DNA from 2 places in the Ochrobactrum quorumnocens genome. Region 2 is predicted to be linked to the other one. Evidence: riboswitches for the same ligand, from Rfam matches in the RefSeq annotation. Region 2 holds a riboswitch; the other holds the start of a gene.
The links. Region 2 has a riboswitch for S-adenosylmethionine ahead of CES85_RS11005 (O-succinylhomoserine sulfhydrylase). Riboswitches for the same ligand answer to the same signal wherever they lie in the genome.

Region 1: linked by a shared signal. The riboswitch ahead of CES85_RS01975 (homoserine O-succinyltransferase) and the one ahead of CES85_RS11005 (O-succinylhomoserine sulfhydrylase) in region 2 are both predicted to bind S-adenosylmethionine.

Annotation. Positions count from the first base shown of each region.
Region 1 covers NZ_CP022603.1:391,203-396,999, reverse strand. Annotated here, with positions in the region: gene CES85_RS01990 (hypothetical protein) at 130-354, shown strand; gene CES85_RS01985 (hypothetical protein) at 586-867, shown strand; gene CES85_RS01980 (glycoside hydrolase family 25 protein) at 1,164-2,219, shown strand; gene CES85_RS01975 (homoserine O-succinyltransferase) at 2,263-3,183, opposite strand; SAM-I-IV-variant riboswitch at 3,225-3,335, opposite strand; gene CES85_RS01965 (MarR family winged helix-turn-helix transcriptional regulator) at 3,775-4,224, shown strand; gene CES85_RS01960 (NAD(P)/FAD-dependent oxidoreductase) at 4,323-5,597, shown strand; gene CES85_RS01955 (dicarboxylate/amino acid:cation symporter) at 5,644-5,797, opposite strand, start outside.
Region 2 covers NZ_CP022604.1:334,387-340,183, reverse strand. Annotated here, with positions in the region: gene CES85_RS11020 (DUF6460 domain-containing protein) at 1-266, opposite strand, end outside; gene CES85_RS11015 (GlxA family transcriptional regulator) at 464-1,480, opposite strand; gene CES85_RS11010 (2'-deoxycytidine 5'-triphosphate deaminase) at 1,521-2,612, opposite strand; SAM riboswitch at 2,806-2,885, shown strand; gene CES85_RS11005 (O-succinylhomoserine sulfhydrylase) at 2,974-4,167, shown strand; gene apaG (Co2+/Mg2+ efflux protein ApaG) at 4,341-4,733, shown strand; gene CES85_RS10995 (Hsp33 family molecular chaperone) at 4,770-5,792, opposite strand; gene argF (ornithine carbamoyltransferase) at 5,794-5,797, opposite strand, start outside.

The sequences.
Region 1 (5,797 bases), on a different replicon from region 2:
TCTCAGGCTTGTGAAGGTTTGGCTTCCAGGCGGAGGCATCACGAAAACAGTTGAACAAATCCGCTTTAAAATGCTGTTGCTTTCCTTTGAAATTCGAGCTTCAATCAAATAATTTAGGGGGAGAATACCATGCCATTCAAAGGCAGCCAATATCACGGAACGTTCACGCCCGAGGACTTGCAGTTGATGCAAGCCGCCTATAATCGAAGCTGTGCTTTGTTGGAGCGTTGTCCAACCACGCATGAGGCCAAAAACGATCTAGCACGTGCCATTATCAGGACATTTCAATCCGGCGAGTGCGACCCAGAGAAAATTGCTGCAATCGCAGCGCGAGTAGAGCATATGCGCAGTTGAAACCAGTTACTGAATGTAAACTATCCCTATGTATGGTAGTAAAGCGTTCAGATTTACTAAGGACATGCTTTTAGAACGCATCCCGAAAAGTGTGAAACGGTTTTCGGTAAGATGCGTGTTAAGACAAGTGAGTGGAGCGCCGGTCTGGTGTAATCAGATCGATAAGCGCTCTAAACTATCGTCAAGGTTATGAAATTCGGTCAATCACGACCAAACTGCGAATGAAATGATATGCCGTTTTCGAGAGATTATTATTTTAAGCGTTTCAAGCCCGCTGAACTGGAACAGTTGCAGGCGGCCTTTATAGAGACGTGTCAACGTTTAGGGCGTTGCCCGATAACCTCTCCTCAGAAAGATGAAATGGCGCGAGAAATCATTCAGATTTATGAATGTGGTATTTCAAATCCTGACAAAATTGCCGATCTCATGATGCAAATTGAAAGCGTGAAGCCAAAGCCGTTTGCAGAACAGGTCTTTGAGCAGGATTTTGATCGCACCGCGAAAACCGCCTGACATTTCTGCTAAAAATCTGGAAATTTATCTGACATTCAACAGGTGGAAACCTTCCTCTCTTAAGTAATATATTATATTAATAACATAACATATTGTTTTAGTTTCATAATAGTTGCTCCCATCACAGTCACTCGCTCATGCGCCCTTAAGTCTTTCGTAAACTTTGGATTCAGCTTTGTGCGGTAATCTTTGGTTAGCAATTTGCTCGGGAGGAGCGTTGCGAGTTTTGGTGGATGGCATTTCTGCAACCTTTTTTGGTCTGGCTGTAGAGCGCCTGAGTTTTGTGTACGGGTATCATGCGTTTTTCAGTTGTGTCAGCAATTGCCCTTGCCTGCACCGCTCTGGCGGGTTGCACGTCAAGTTCCGGCATCGACAGTCTCATGCCGCAGCCATCTGCTGAGCTGACCAGCTCCGTGGTCCGGCCATCTGCACCTGTGATAGAAACAGCGAGGGCGTCGCAATCGATGCCCGCCGCCCCGCAGGAAGAAGTTCTTGCTTGGGCCGGTCCCGTTCCCGATGCAGGCCCGTTTAAAACCGAGCCTCCCGCTCCCTTGACGCAGCGCCCTGAACAAAGGGTGGCGGCGCCTATTTCAGTTCCCAAGCCAGAAGTTGCCGCCTATCCGCCTGTGCGTCTTGCACCTCAGCAACGTTCGCGCGTCTATAGCCAGCGCTTCCGGGATGCAAAGCCAATCAACTTCGGAAGCGTATCGCCGCGTAGGCACGCCGTACACGGTGTCGACGTCTCGCGCTGGCAAGGTAATATTGACTGGGCTACGTTGCGCCAGAATGGTGCTAACTTCGCATATATTAAAGCAACGGACGGTGGTGATCATCTCGATCCGATGTTCCGCAAGAATTGGCGCGATGCAAAGGCAGCAGGCCTGAAGCGCGGCGCTTATCACTTCTTCTATTGGTGCCGCGTCGCAAGCCAGCAGGCCGATTGGTTTATCCGCAACGTGCCGGTCGATCCTGACGCATTGCCACCTGTTATCGACGTGGAATGGAATGGTGATTCATCCTGCAAGCGCCGCCCATCTCCGGCACAGGTACGCGAAAAGATGCAGGTCTTTATGGATGCACTTGAGCGCCATTACGGTAAGCGACCGGTTATCTACACGGCACCAGATTTCTATGATGATAATCTCAAAGGTGCATTCACGGATTATCCGTTCTGGCTGCGTGCGGTGGCCCAGCATCCATCAAAAGTCTACCCCGGCCGTCGCTGGGTCTTCTGGCAGTATTCTGGCTCAGGCTTGTCTCAGGGCGTTAATGGTAAGATCGATTTGAACGTCTTCCATGGCAGCGAAGAGCAATGGCACAAATGGGTTGACCGCTTCGCCAGTCAATCTTGATATTTAGAAAGCTAATCCCCGCGAGGGGATTAGCTTTTTTTGTTTAGGACTTGCCGATATTTTCGAGGTCATAAGGCGTTGACTGGTACATCTCATTGATCCAGTTGCCAAAAAGCAGATGCGCGTGGCCACGCCAGCAGTTCTGTGGCTTACGGCTGACATCATCATTTGGAAAATAATTGGCAGGCGGTGGTGTTTCCGGTTGAAGCTGGATATCCCGGAAATACTCATCTGCAAGCGATGTCGTATCATATTCAACATGGTTGAACATGTGTAGCGCGCGATGCTGCGGATCTTCCAGCAAGCACAGGCCGCTTTCTGGACTGTCAACCAGAACCCTCAGGCTGCTTTCTGACGGGATGTCGTCTTTGCGCACTTCTGTCCACCGAGAGACTGGGATTGCGAAGTCATCTGAGAAACCGCGCAAATAAGGCGAAGACGGTGCCAAATTCTGCTGGCTGTAAACACCGGAGGCTTTACCGGGCAGATCATATTTACTCATGCCGTGAAAATGATGCACAGCAGCTTGCGCAGCCCAGCAGATATTCAGCGTGCGATGAACATGCGTCTGCGTCCAGTCGAAAACGCGCTGCATCTCATCCCAATAAGTGACTTCCTCAAATGGCATGCGTTCAACTGGCGCGCCCGTAATGACAAAGCCATCAAAGCGCTCATCACGCACCTCTTCCCATGGACGGTAGAAGGAAAGCATGTGGTCGGCTGACGTGTGACGTGCAACGTGATTGGTTATGCGCACGAGCGTTAGTTCGAGTTGTAGCGGGGTAGCCCCCAGCAGCCGCGCAATCTGCGTTTCTGTCGTCGCTTTATTCGGCATCAGATTAAGAAGGCCAATTTTCAACGGCCTGATATCCTGACGGATAGCATCCGCCTCACGCATGACCATAACGCCCTCGGCTTCGAGAACACTGGTTGCGGGCAGATCGTCAGGAATTTTAATAGGCATGTCGCGTCGGTCCTTCTTTATATCAGAGCAGACGCGCGTGGCTTTATCCGTATACTTGCCGGTTGGCCACATCCTTCCTTTTTTAAGGAAGTACCACCTTGCCCGGAAAGGCAGGTTGGCGTTGGGCGTCGCCCCAACTCTTGATGTGACGCTACTTCTACTCAAACTGATGCGCGCTGACAAGAGTGTTTAAACACTCGCCACTCCAACACTGCGGAATTTTATTCTGTTCACTCACGTAATGAAGGCGGTCAGATCGCCCTTAAAGAGCCAAAGACGAAAAGAACTGTCTTTTCAATGCAAATGATGAGCTCCGAGTGGAAAGCATCACAATCGATACGTTCTGGGAACCAGCCGTCATTTCGCGCGTTTTTCCTTTATCCGGCGGATATGTTAAACTGGCGGAAAAGGGAGGGAAAAATGAGCAATATTATTTTCTGGATGGCGCTTGTCATTCTGCCGATTCTGGCAGGAACAGCTTTCGCCTATCTTCGTCATATGCATCACGGCGATGATTTTTAAGACGGTCCTTTAATGATGAGGCTAACTAACTGGCTTGACGAAATAGATTGATATCAACATTACTAGGCAATGCCAGAAGTTCGCGACGTCCCGTTTGAAACCACGCTTCTTGTGCGTGACACTTGTTTATGTCTGCATGTACAGCGTGCAGCACGCGCACTTGCGCGCTTTTTTGATGAGGAGCTGCGCCCATCGGGCTTGAATAACGGGCAATTCTCGCTGCTCATGTCACTCAATCGCCCTAGCCCACCTCCTATGAAACCAGTGGCTGAGCTTCTCGCCATGGATCAGACCACCCTCACCGCAGCACTAAAACCCTTGCAGCGAAATGGCTGGGTCGAAGTTGTCGTTAATCCGAAAGATCGTCGCGAGCGGCTTCTTGTTCTAACATCTGAAGGACAATCAGTGCTTGCCTCTGCCGTTCCTATCTGGATGGCAGCGCATGCGAAACTTGAAAACACTTTTCCCGGCAATAAGCTTGAGTTATTTCGTCAAGAATTAGTTTCACTTTGCCGTTAGTCTCTTTACCATCCACCTGATAGCGTTAGTTTGCAAAGCACGACTATCTTTTGACGAGCGTGAACAGGCTTCACGCCAAATGCAGGTGTAAAATCTCAATGAGCGGACCGGATACCCCCCATATCCTCGTCGTTGGTGCAGGCTTTGGTGGCCTGCAATTTATCCATGATCTGAAAAGCGCGAATGTTCGCATTACGCTTGTCGATCAACGCAATCATCATCTTTTCCAGCCGCTGCTTTATCAGGTTGCGACAACAATCCTCGCCACGTCTGAAATTGCCTGGCCAATCCGCCACCTTTTTCGGGATCGCAAGGATGTCACAACCTTACTCGGCACAGTTGTCGGTGTGGATACTGCGGCACAAAAAGTGCAACTCGAAAACGGTGAGGAAATTGCTTACGACACACTCGTGCTCGCAACGGGCGCGCGCCACGCTTATTTTGGCAATGATCGTTGGGAAAAAGTTGCTCCGGGTCTGAAAGCGCTGGAGGACGCCACGACCATTCGCCGCCGTTTACTTCTCGCATTTGAGCGTGCGGAGCGCGAGACTGATCCTGCGAAGCAACAGGCATTGCTAACATTCTCGGTGGTTGGTGGGGGACCGACCGGCGTTGAATTGGCGGGCATTATTGCAGAGCTCGCCAAGCAAACCATGTGGCCGGAATTTCGCAATATCGACACGCGGCAAGCACGCATTCTGCTTGTTGAGGCGGGACCACGTATTCTGGCGGCGTTCCCCGAAGATCTTTCGACTTACGCGCAAAACGCATTGCAGAAGATTGGTGTTGAAGTCCGTCTCGGCGTGCCCGTCAAGGAAATCACCGAAGACGGAGTGACCGTTGGTGAAGAGTTCATCCCTTGCAAAACAGCCATTTGGGCTGCTGGTGTTGCGGCATCACCTGCAGCGGTATGGTTGGGCGCTGAAAGCGACCGCGCTGGCCGCGTTCGCGTTCTACCCGACCTGACCGTAGCTGGTCATGAAAACATCTTCGTGATTGGCGATACGGCGTGGGTTGAAGGTCCGGACGGAAAACCTGTCCCGGGTATTGCTCCGGCGGCCAAGCAGCAGGGAGCCTATGTTGCGAAGGTCATTCGCAGCCGCACGTCGGGAAAGGCAATTCCAGCGCCATTTCGCTATCGCCACCAAGGAAATCTTGCGACCATCGGTCGTGGTGCGGCTGTGGTCGATATGGGACGCATCAAACTAACCGGTGCAATTGCTTGGTGGGTATGGGGTATTGCCCATATCTTCTTCCTGATTGGTACGCGAAGCCGAGCCGCTGTTGCATGGAGTTGGCTCTGGACCTTCATATCAGGCCAACACAGTGCGCGCCTGATTACGCAAGGCAAAGCCGCAGAAGACAATAAATGAAACAAAACGGCCCGCCAAAAGCGGGCCGTTTCTGTTGCCTGAGATATTACTCTGCAGGTTGCAAAACCAGTTCGCCCACTGGCTCCGGTTCTATGACTATCGGTTTGCCATTCATCGCGGCATTAAGACGCTCGACATCCAGTTCGTTTTCCCAACGCGCGACCACGATGGTCGCAACTGCATTGCCGACAAGATTGGTC
Region 2 (5,797 bases):
TATTTCCGGTAACTCAGGATACGGAGCAAAATAAAGGCAGGAATAACGACTGCCGCACCAAGAATGAGATAATCGGCAAAACCAGCAATTGCTGAGAAGCCCATATTCCACAGACGCAGCACAAAATCGCGGATGCCATAGAGAATATCATACGGCGTCCAGTGGAATGCGCTCATCACCACGCCCACAACAAGCGAGATCAGTACCAGCTTGATCAGCACGCGCGCTGGCGTATCGCCAAGAAAACGGTTTACACCATCAGACATGCAAATCTCCTGCATAAAAGCATGTCTCCGAAAAGCGGGAACCGGTTTTCCGTTAAAGACATGTGTAAAAACAAAGGGCATTAAACGCGCGGTATGGATACGATAAAATGCGACGCGTTTCAGCCCCTCTGCCAAACTGGCAGTTTCGTCGCGGAAAATAGGAGGTCAGTGGGGGATTCGCAAGCTATCTCACAAGCTCAGTGCTGTTTGCGATATTCGCGCGGGGCTTTTTGCTTCTGTCTGATAAACGAACGGTTCATGCTGCGGGTGTCGGTAAAGCCGCTGGCGACCGCCACTTCCAGAAGCGAGAGCCCGGTTTCAGACAACAGCTCGCGCGCCTTCTTGACCCGTAACTCCTCACGGACCTCGAAAGCGGTGCGCCCAACAGCCATGCGGAAACCTCGCTCCATCTGGCGGACAGAAATACCGAGCTTGCGCGCCACATCAATCATCGGCACTGGCTCTTCCAGCGTTTCCTCGAAAATGCGGATCGCCTTGCGGATCATCGGTGAGCGAACGCCATTGAAGCTGAGCGCCGGTTGTTCAGATCGCACCAGCTCATAAGGGATCATCAAAATGGATGCGCTTTTGCGCGCCAGTTCCTCGGAGATTTCATTCTGAATGATCGACAGCGAAAGCGACGCAGCGCCCAGTCCGCCTGCACAGGTGTAGTGTCGGCCGCTGCGATGAAAAAGGCTGGTTGTATCAGCCGTATGACCGTCGAAAAGATCGACGAAGTCGTCGCGGTGAAACCAGCTGACGCAGCAATTGCGGTCATCGAGCAAACCGCCTTCGGCAAGCAGGAAAGCTGCCGTGCAAAGGCCCACCACCGTCTTGCCGCGTTTGTCGGCTCGTTTGATGAGATCAATCAACGCTTGCTGGCGCGGGCGATATTGCGCAAGCAAACCGCCAACCACCGCCACATAATCACATTCATCAAGTTCACCTATGGGCGCGGTCGGTTCAATGACCATGCCGGAACTGGACGTAACCGGATCGCCAGACAAGGTGCAGATTTTCCACCCGCATCTGATCTGACGGCTCTTGTCACGGTCATCGGCTGCCAGTCGAAACGGATCAAGAAACAGGCTGAGTGCTGTCAGTGTAAAGCCCGGCAGCGCGACGATACCCACCAACAGACGGCGCGGTGGCACATCTACTGTGTTTTCCCGTACATCATCCTTACCATGCTTCACTCTTCCGGCCTCCTCCACTTCGCTCCAATTTATAGAAGTAGGATCGGGAAGAGCGCAATCACCTGAAATGCTTGGAGAGCTTGAGTTGCTGCGCCTGATAGTTCGATCCGAGATCGACACCGTAAAGCGCCTTCGGGCGATTCAACATATGCTCATAAACAAGACGGCCGACAATCTGGCCATGTTCGAGAATGAACGGGACTTCATGACTGCGCACTTCCAGAACCGCGCGGCTTCCAGTGCCACCAGCAGAGCTATGGCCGAAACCTGGATCAAAGAAGCCCGCATAATGCACACGGAATTCACCAACCAGCGGGTCGAAAGGCGTCATTTCAGCTGCGAAAAGCGGCGGCACATGCACGGCTTCACGCGAAACCAAAATATAGAACTCATCAGGATCGAGCACGAGCTCTCGTGAACCGCGATCATAGATCGGCTCCCAGAAATCGAGCACGTCATGCGCGGCGCGTTTATCGACATCGACGACAGCCGTGTGATGCTTGCCGCGATAACCAATTAATCTGTCTTCGCTGCCTGACAGATCAACCGAAAGCGCGATGCCGCCGCCTGAAATATTCGGCATTTCAGAAGCAACCAGCGTCTCGTTCTGATGAAGGATTGCCAGTTCCGCTTCGCTCAACTGCGCGCGGCCCTTGCGGAAACGGATCTGCGACAGGCGAGAACCAGTACGTGCCACAATCGGGAATGTGCGTGGGCTGACTTCAAGATAGAGCGGGCCTTTGTAACCAGCCGGAACCTTGTCGAATTCCTGCGCACCATCGGTGATGACGCGGGTGAAGATATCAAGACGACCGGTCGAGCTTTTTGGATTGGCGGATGCTGAAAGCTCTGGCGAAAGTGACAGGCTTTCAAGCAAAGGCACGATATAGACACAACCCGTTTCAAGCACTGCACCCGCAGTCAAGTCGATCTCGTGCAGCTTGAGACGTTCCAGCTTGTCGATAACCGGGGTTCCGGGACCCGGCATGAAGGATGCGCGCACACGATAGGCTTTGGCACCCAACCGCAGATCAAGACTAGCAGGCTGAATCTGATCGGCATCCAATGGACGCGCAGATGCCAGCAAACCGCTTTCAAACAGTGCAGCAATATCCGCATCTGCCAGAATTCCCGCATCCCTCTGCGTCATAACACTGAACTCCGTGACTTACTTAAATTTGGTCTATGACCATTGACCGCTCTCGACCCCAATGCCAACCCTGAAACCCCACAGCTCGCGGGTTTTCCGCAGGAATCACAGCCATCAGAGCTTTGGCAGACAGGCGTTTTCCTGAAAACTGATCCTTCTGGCATTGACGACCCCGCCCAAGAGGCATAAGGAAAAAGTGTTCCGTGGTGATTTGGCCGGCCGGCTTGCAGCCACGTTAAAGAATTCGCTAAATGAGGCCGCGGTTCGTTACCGGCCTTTTGCGTTTTCGCAAGGCCGGTTTTTTATTGGCCGCCGAGGCAATTCCGCGCCCCGGCCGACCAGCTTTCGACAGGTTGGAAAAATGACGAATGAGACTACCCGCAAGTTCCGCCCGGCAACTCAGCTCGTTCACGCAGGATCGCTGCGTTCGGGTTTCGCAGAGTTGTCAGAAGCCCTCTATCTAACGCAGGGCTTTCTTTATCCAACGGCGGAAGCCGCTGAGGCTCGCTTTAAGGGTGAAGACCCTGGGTTCATCTATTCGCGTTATGCCAATCCAACCACCGATATGTTTGAAAAGCGGATGTGCGCGCTTGAAGGCGCGGAAGATGCTCGCGCACTGACATCAGGCATGGCAGCAGTTGCTGCATCCATTCTTTGTCAGGTACAGGCTGGCGATCACCTGATCTGCGCCCGCGCCGTCTTCGGCTCGTCGCGTTATATCGTCGAAACGCTATTGCCACGATATGGCGTGGAAATTTCCGTAATCGATGGCGCGAATATCGAGAACTGGAAAGCCGCCGTCCGTCCCAACACCAAGGTAATGCTGCTTGAAAGCCCGTCGAACCCGACGCTGGAAGTCATCGACATTGCCGCTGTCGCAGATATTGCCAATGAGATCGGTGCCAAGCTGATCGTGGATAACGTCTTTGCGACCCCCCTCTTCCAGAAGCCACTGGAACTGGGCGCGCATATCGTCGTCTATTCGACGACCAAGCACATCGACGGTCAGGGTCGTTGCCTCGGCGGCATCGTCCTTTCCGATCAGGAATGGACTGAAGAAGTTTTGCAGCCTTACTTCCGTCATACCGGTCCCGGCATGAGCCCGTTCAATGCATGGATCATGCTCAAAGGTCTTGAAACGCTCGGCGTACGCGTGCGTCAGCAGACACAATCGGCAGCAGCCGTTGCAGACGCGCTTGCAGGCCAGGCTGGCGTCAAGCAAGTTATCTATCCGGGCCGCGCCGACCACCCGCAGGCCGACATCATCGCCAAGCAGATGACTGGTGGCTCGACGCTGATTGCTTTGGAGCTGGAAGGCGGCAAAGAAGCGGCGTTCAAGTTTGAGAATGCGCTTCAGGTCTTCAGCATCTCCAACAATCTGGGCGATGCAAAGAGCATCATCACCCATCCGGCGACCACTACGCATCAGAGCCTCACCGACGAAGCCCGAAGCGAGCTTGGCATTTCAGATGGCATGCTGCGCATCTCGGTGGGTCTTGAGGACACGGACGATCTGATTGAAGACGTGTTGGAAGCGCTTGTCGCCGCTCGTTAATAAAAATCGACTAATTTAGCGCCTTTTGATCGCAAAATGATGCATAAACAACGCAATTGCCGGAACATTTCGGCAATTGTAGCGCAATTGTCCGCTTCAAATCGTTGACCTCCAGCGCAACTTTGGCGATAGGTTGAAGATGAAGACTTGATGCGATTCAAAGGCGGGTGCGTATGTACAGAGCGGTGACGCGGGGTATCGAAGTAACAGCCGAGCCCTTTTATCTTGAAGATCAGTCAGAGCCTGAAGAAAATCGCTATGTCTGGGGCTATCGGATCACGATCGCCAACAATTCTTCCGACACCGTGCAGTTGCGCTCGCGGTACTGGCAGATTACTGATGGCAACGGCCACATAGAAGAAGTACGCGGAGACGGTGTTATCGGAGATCAGCCGACGCTCAACCCCGGAGACTCCTACCAGTATTCTTCAGGCTGTCCACTCAACACCACATCCGGCGTGATGGTCGGGCGCTATCAGATGCAGGCATCTGATGGAAAAGCTTTTGAAGTCGATATTCCGGCGTTCTCGCTCGATATTCCCGAAACACGCCGCACGCTGAATTGAAAAAGGCGCTTCTCACGAAGCGCCTTTTTCTTGTTCTTATTTCGCAAACTGCGCTGGGTCAAACTCGTAATGTGTCGAACAAAACTCGCACGTCACTGAAATCTTTCCGTCCTCGATGCTGTCCTGAATTTCTTCAGCCGAGAGATTGGAAAACACACCTTCAATCTTCTCGCGCGAGCACGAGCATTCATCGAGAACCCGAACGGCTTCATAGATGCGCACACCGCGTTCATGGAACAGACGATAAAGCAGACGTTCCGAGCCAACTTGCGGATCGGTCAGCTCAGAGCTTTCAATCGTGCCGACCAGCGAACGTGCCTCATCCCAGCCGTCATCTTCCAGATCACGCGCAACCGTGTTTTCATCGCCATCACCACCCGGAAGATCCGGTATGCGCGATCGCAATTCGGACTCAGGCAGGAACTGAATAACCAGCCCCCCGGCGCGCCAACGCTCGACAAGTTTACCGTCCGCACCGCGTTCAATAAGCTTGGCAACGCTCAGCTTCATATCGGTCGGTATCTGTTCCGACTGGCGGAAATATGTGCGTGCAATCTCTTCCAGTGTCGATCCATCAAGAGCAACGATGCCCTGATAGCGCTGCGTATAAGCACCCTGATCAACGGTGAAGGCCAGCGTGCCGCGACCGAGTAGCTCCTCAGGACGCGTCTGACCAGCCGCTACCGCTTCCTTTACGCGCTCCGCGTCGAAACGCGCATAGGCACGTACGGAACGTGGCGTACGGAAATCGACCACCAGCATATCGACAGGACCGTCGGACTGGGTCTGGAAGATAAACTTGCCTTCAAATTTAAGGGACGTGCCAAGAAGCACAGTCAGAACCGTTGCTTCGGCCAGAAGGCGCGCGACATGTTCCGGATAGTTGTGGCGCTTCAGGATGGCATCAATGCTGCCGCCCAATTGTACGGCGCGACCACGCACGTCGAGCCCCTCCACCTGGAAGGGCACAACGGCATCGTCGCCAGCGAAGTCGAGGTCTTCCAGAGCGATCTGGATGTCTTCGACTTCGATTTGCTCATTGCTGATCTTATCAGACAATTTAT